2 regions of the Rossellomorea oryzaecorticis genome follow, and region 2 is predicted to be linked to the other one. Evidence: riboswitches for the same ligand, from Rfam matches in the RefSeq annotation. Region 2 holds a riboswitch; the other holds the start of a gene.
What was found. A riboswitch is a leader RNA that binds a small molecule or an ion and turns the genes downstream of it on or off. The one in region 2 is predicted to bind glycine.

Region 1: another riboswitch for glycine. It lies ahead of ACKA06_RS11710 (amino acid permease); the one in region 2 lies ahead of gcvT (glycine cleavage system aminomethyltransferase GcvT).

Annotation. Positions count from the first base shown of each region.
Region 1 is NZ_JBJOSA010000008.1:106,048-109,470, forward strand. Features, by position in the region: partial or broken gene ACKA06_RS11705 (Gfo/Idh/MocA family protein) at 1-115, opposite strand, end outside; gene ACKA06_RS11710 (amino acid permease) at 177-1,547, opposite strand; glycine riboswitch at 1,696-1,777, opposite strand; gene ACKA06_RS11715 (DNA-binding response regulator) at 2,111-2,773, opposite strand; gene ACKA06_RS11720 (hypothetical protein) at 2,880-3,341, opposite strand.
Region 2 is NZ_JBJOSA010000012.1:34,130-37,552, reverse strand. Features, by position in the region: gene gcvPA (aminomethyl-transferring glycine dehydrogenase subunit GcvPA) at 1-908, opposite strand, end outside; gene gcvT (glycine cleavage system aminomethyltransferase GcvT) at 927-2,030, opposite strand; glycine riboswitch at 2,137-2,215, opposite strand; glycine riboswitch at 2,219-2,309, opposite strand; gene ACKA06_RS14190 (DEAD/DEAH box helicase) at 2,487-3,423, shown strand, end outside.

The DNA.
Region 1 (3,423 bases), on a different contig from region 2:
TCCTCATGACCGCAACAAGTTCCGAGTTTTCAACCTTTTGAAAAGCAGGGCCGCTCTTCTTTTCCGTCACATCTCCGCAGCCGATGATTCCCCACAGGACCTTATCAAATTTCATGGTTACGTTCCCCCTATTGGTTTCGTTAGTAACCATCATACCTGATTTTTCTGAACAATGACTATGATTGATGCATCAGCGTTTGATGTTTTTCCTTTTTTCTCCTCATTCCGTATAGGGTAAATAAAAGAATGAACCATATAGGTGTCAGCAATAAGGCTGGACGAGTTGCCTCAGAAACCATCATGATCACCAGGATCACGGCGAACATGGTCAGCACAGCGTAATTGATAAATGGCGTGAATGGTGCTTTGAATGTTGATTTCAAGTGTAAATCGCGACGTGTTTTCTTATACTTCAGATGACAGATCAGAATTACGCCCCACACCCAGATGAAGCAAATGGCACTTATCGTTGTCACGATCCCGAAGGCCTGCTCCGGCAGCAGTTTACTTAAAAGTGCTCCCGCGGAAATAACCAGTGTGGAGATGAACAGCCCATTGCTTGGCACATGGTTTTTATTCAGTCTGGCAAAAATAGACGGCCCCTGTTTCGTGTTGCTTAAATTATATAGAATCCTGCTTGTAGAGAACATTCCGCTGTTGCAGGCAGAAGCCGCTGACGTCAGCACCACGAAATTGATGATTCCTGCCGCCAGGGGAATCCCGATTAAGCTAAATGTTTTCACAAACGGACTTTCCGCTGCATTGAGGCCTGTCCACGGATTGATGCACAAGAGCACAATCAGCGCGCCAACGTAGAAAAATAAAATCCTTAAAGGAATCTTATTGATGGCCGATGGAATATTCTTTTTCGGATCAGAGGTTTCCGCAGCCGATACTGCAACTAATTCCACACCGACATAGGCAAAAATGACCATCTGGAATGACAGCAGGAAGCCTGACATTCCATTTGGAAATAGTCCTCCATGCTCCCACAGATTGGTCATCGAAACAGTACCTGCATCCGTCTTGAATCCAATCACCAGCAGCACAACGCCGACACCGATCAACACAAGAATCGTGATGACCTTGATTAACGCAAACCAAAACTCCATTTCCCCGAATAGCTTTACAGTAAGCAGGTTGAACCCTAATAAAATGACCACACAGATGAGTGCAGGCACCCACTGCGGGATATCGAACCAATAATTCACGTACACCCCAACAGCGATCACATCGGCCATTGCCGTCATGATCCAGCAAAACCAATAGGTCCATCCCGTCACAAATGCAGCAGAAGCTCCAAGATACTCTTCCGCAATATCCGTCAACGATTGATAACCTGCTTTCGACAACAGAAGCTCCCCAAGCGCCCTCATCACAAAAAACAGGGCAATACCTACGATTAAATAAGCAAAGATGATCGAGGGACCCGCAAGCTGTATCGCTTTCCCGGAACCTAAAAATAACCCCGTCCCGATCGTTCCGCCAATCGCAATCAGCTGAACATGGCGATTTGATAAATCCCTCTTTAATTCTCGTTGTTCCAACCTTAACTCCTCCTTACAAACATTCAGAAAGCAATATTTAGAGCATAAAAAAAGAGACTGGATGCGCTCCAATCTCATGGTCCTAAGAATAACAAATACCATTTTGTATGCCAGCAGCCATAACGGCCTGCACGTCAAAATAAATATCTGATACTCTTCTGTCCTTTTGCCTGAGATTATGAACCCTTCGGCGCCGCGAAAACTCTCGCGGTCTCTCCAGAAGCTGCTCCTGCTATAGTATGATCCATAGCAATCATAGCTTTCTAAGTAATTAAATTGTTTGGTTACTCGTTTTGCTTCGAATAGTTGATTATTTTAAGGGCTGATATGGAGTTTGTCAACAGGAGGAATTCAGTTAACCAGCGGATGTATATTAAGCGGAGTTTCTCCGGTTATATACAAGGAGAATCTCGTTTTAGGAGTATTTAAGAGGAATTTTTCCGATTATGCCAAATATAATTTCTCATTTTAACGTTTTTTGAGTCAATAGACGGCATTACTCCGTCTATTTACGCTATTTTCAATTCTATATGCTAATTAGGCGGAATTTTTCCGTTTATTTATCAGAGTAGGTGTTTAACCTGATCCGCCAAGCGATAAGAGCGGATCCTCTTGATCCCAGATTCGGGAATCAACATCTTTTTATCAACTAGTTGAGTAAGCAATTTTTTTACCGTCTTGTCAGTTCGCTTCAAATACTTTTCCACTTCTATAGGGGATATAGCTTTTCCTTTTCGAATCGCTAGTCGAAGCACTTCCTTTTCTGCATAAGATAGAGTAGTCTGATCCAGCTCATCACCTAGCCATCGGCCAATCACTTGCTGAACGACCTGCTGGCATCGACGAGGTTTTTCTTTAACCTGGTCATAAGAAAAGCGTATGACAGTCCACCCGTCCATTACCAACTGGTTTTGACGCTCCAGACTGTCGGAAAATTGCCATCTGCTTATATTCTTTAAGTGAGGGCCATACCCATCGACCTCAAAACAAATCCGGATAGCTGGACGAATATAAGCAAAATCTAAATACCGTTTTCCATCTTTAAAATCATCGATTTCAAACTCTGGATGAAGATACCGAAAATGATAAAACGAAGGCCACCAAACTTGCTTCAAAAACAACTTTTCAGCCTGATTGTGACCTTCTTGTAAACGCCTCAACCGTTCACCTTTTCTTTCCTGAGAGTGAGCATTCATAAAAGCCTGGTACTCTTCTTCAAATCCCACAGCAATCCTCCTCAATAATCATCAAACTTTTATAGTTAGACTAAAAGAATTTGAAAACCGTTCTTTCCTCAATTTCTTCTACTATAAAATTTTGAAAGACCTTTATCTATCCCTCAATTGGAACCATAAAATCATATTCAGGAACTCCATACTTCGCAATCATCTTTTCCATATACTCGTCAAAAGATAAATGAAAATGTTCCGGTGGGTTCCCAAATAGGATGGTAAATACTCCGTTTTCGAAAGAAATTAAATAGCTTTTCTCCTGGTTAACATTCTTCTCCATAAGTGATACCTTTAACTCTTCCAATTGCTCACTAGTGAGACTATCGTTCAACATCACCTTTTTGCAGTTTCCATCTTTATTTTCCAATACAAACATACCGTGTCCTTCACGTTCCTCTTCCTTGTACTTAATAGAATTTTCGGTATATTTTTCTATTGTTTTGGTGTAATAATAACCGCACACCTTACAAAAAATGTACTTCTCATCAGTTTTGTAATAATCATCTACAAAAGCAGAACGTTCACAACCGGGGCATTTAATAGCATACCTAATCGATGCCAAAAATGGATCATCTCCCTTATTTTTTTGTTTTCAGACATCTTTTTAAAATAAATGAGTGTAAAATCTAGAGGGAAAAAGAGGT
Region 2 (3,423 bases):
TCTTCATCGACCGTCTGCCCCACCAGACGGCCGGGAACTTTACGCATCAATTTTTTACTTACTGCAAAATAACCGCAGTGAGGTCCGCCAAACGCACTCGGGATCCCAAACGGCTGGGCATCCCCGACAACGATGTCCGCTCCGAGTTTTCCAGGCGGTGTCAGGGCACCAAGCGATAGCGGGTTGGAAGATACGACAAACATTGCTTTCTCGCTGTGCGCGGCTTCTTCAATCGCCTTCAGGTCTTCCACCCTTCCAAAGAAGTTAGGGTATTGAACGATGACAGCTGCAATATCACTGCTCATAAGCTTTTTCAATTCCTCAGTATCTGTGACGCCATTATGATGCGGGATCTCCACAACGTCGATATATTGGCCCTTCGCATACGTTCTTAGAACATCCCGTGATTCAGGGTGAACCGTACTTGAAACAAGAACTTTTTTGCGGCGGGTCTGACCTGCGCTTAACATGGCCGCCTCGGCCAGTGCAGTCCCTCCGTCGTACATGGAGGAGTTCGCTACATCCATCCCCGTCAGTTCGCAGATCATCGTTTGAAATTCAAAGATGGCCTGCAGTTCACCTTGTGAGATTTCAGGCTGATACGGCGTATACGCGGTGTAGAATTCTGAACGTGACAATACGTGATCGACGATGATCGGCGCATAGTGATCATAAACACCCGCTCCAAGGAAGGAGGCATGACTTTTCAAATCTGCATTTTTTGCCGCCATTTTAGTCAATTCTTTCACCAGACCGGTTTCTGACTTGGCAGGCTTGATATTATACTCACCTTTGAAGCGGACCTTCTCAGGAATATCCTCAAATAAATCGTCGATGCTGTTTACTTCAATGCTATTTAACATTTCCCGTTGATCTTGCTCTGTCATCGGTAAATAACGATGCTTCATGACCGTCATTCCTCCCTATTATTTAGTTCTCTTATAAAATGGTGTCGGAACCACTTTTGCGTTAACTTTCTTCCCTCTGATTTCAACCTGGATTTCTGTATCGATGGAGGTGAACTCTTTTTTCAGCAGGGCAAGGCCGACATTTTTCTTTAAAGTAGGAGACTGTGTCCCTGTTGTCACTTCACCGATTTCTTCCTCGCCTGAAAATACTTTGTAGCCGTGACGCGGGATGCCGCGTTCGATCATTTCAATACCGACAATCTTTCTTGACGCACCTTCATCTTTTTGTTTTTTCAGAGCGTCCTGCCCGTTGAAAGGAATCTCCTTGTTCACCTTTACTGCAAAGCCGATCCCCGCTTCGATAGGGGAGATGTCTTTTGAGAGTTCCTGTCCATAAAGTGCAAGATTCGCTTCGAAACGCAGGGTATCGCGTGCCCCGAGTCCGCATGGAAGCACCCCGTCCTTCTCGCCTTCTTTTAAAATATCTTTCCAGATTGCGGCTGCATCCTCTGCATCACAGTAGATTTCAAAACCGTCTTCTCCTGTGTATCCTGTGCGGGAGACAAGGGCATGACGTCCATTGATGCTGACGTTGGATTGGAATTTAAAGAACCCGATCTCGCTCAAAGAATGTTCATTTGTCAACCTTTGCAAAACACCTTCAGCAAGCGGACCCTGCAAAGCGAGCTGAGCCATATGCTCGGAGATATTATTGATTTCTACTCCGTCTGTTTCATGCTGTTTCAGCCATTCAAAATCCTTATCGATGTTCGCTGCATTGACCACCAATAAATAGTCATTGTCTTTTATTTTATAAATCAGAAGGTCATCAACGGTGCCGCCGTCTTCATAGCACATTGCAGTATATTGAGCCCCGCCGTCTTTGACTTTGGATACATCATTGGTCATCATTTTCTGTAAGTATTCGAGAGCCCCTTCGCCCTTCACTTCGATTTCTCCCATATGCGACACATCAAAGAGCCCTGCACGGGTCCTGACCGCTTCGTGCTCTGCTTTGATACTTGAGAATTGAACCGGTAATGCCCAGCCTCCGAAGTCGATCGTCTTTCCCCCATACTCTTTATACACTTCATATAAAGGTGTTTTTTTCAAATCTGCCATTAGACTTCCCCCTTAATATCATCAAACTTTTCCTTCTGTACGCTTCCTGCTGCCAAATATCCGCGCATGAAAAAAGACAGAAAAACCCCTTTTTTCAAAAGAGTTTCTCTGTCCTTTCACCTGAAAGTTTACCGGTAAAACGGCTTTCCCCTTTGGTGGCTTCCAAATGGAAACACTCTCCAGAGCTGCGTCCAGCAAGAGTCTTTTTGCCTGAGAGATTCACACATTGATGTTTGCTCCTTCGGCGCTGTATGGTACAGTCTCTCCCCTTGCTATCATTCGCCAATATTCCTTGCAACATTTGGTCATACTAGAAGTATAAACAGTAGAAATGTTATTGATGTGAATGTTCGGATTATTATAGTTTTCAAAACATTAGGTAATCTACTCTCATCCTACCATTAAACATAAGTTCCGGGCAATCATTTTTCTATCAAATAAGGAGATGTTTTTCACATGAATGTTGACGTTGTATTTAATGAGGAGTGGGGCGATGGTCTCGATACGTTAATAAATAATGACGGCCCCTGGGGGAGCTGGGAGCTCTACAAGCTTGCAATAGAATGTGAGCAGCATCTGGCAATCCCGAACTTTGAGGGCCTTCAGGCACCAAAACATTTGGCTAATGTGACTCCGCTCCCCCATCAGCTCGAAGCTGCCAGACAGGTAGTGGAAACAATGAACGGAAAAGCCATCCTTGCCGATGAGGTGGGCCTCGGGAAAACGATTGAAGCTGGTCTGATATTAAAAGAATATATGATTCGAGGACTTGTAAAAAAGGTATTGATACTCGTCCCTGCATCACTGGTGTCCCAATGGGCATATGAACTGAACAGCAAGTTCTTCATCCCTGCCGTCGCGCAGCGCAAAAGCTATGTCTGGGATCAGTGCGATATCGTGGTTTCCTCCATGGATACCGCAAAACGGAGCCCGCATCGCGAGAAAGTTTATGAACAGGACTATGACCTTGTCATCATTGATGAAGCTCACAAACTGAAAAATCATAAAACCAAAAACTATGAATTTGTCCAGAATCTCAAGAAAAAGTTTTGCTTACTTCTTACAGCCACACCGATACAAAATAAAGTAGAAGAAATCTTCCATCTTGTTTCACTGTTAAAACCCGGGCACCTTGGGAATGAATCCGGATTCACCGACCGTTATAAAAAAGGAGACCGGACTGTCCATGATGATGACTCCTTGAATCAGCTCATCAATAAAGTCATGATCCGGAACAGGAGGAGTGATACAGGAATTGAATGGACGAAGCGCCACGTCAAAACGATACTCATTGATTTCAATCAGCCGGAACGGGACCTGTACGACAGTATCAACTTATTGAAAGGGAGCCAGGAAGACTGGGCCGCGGCCAGTTCATTTTCACTCCTCACAT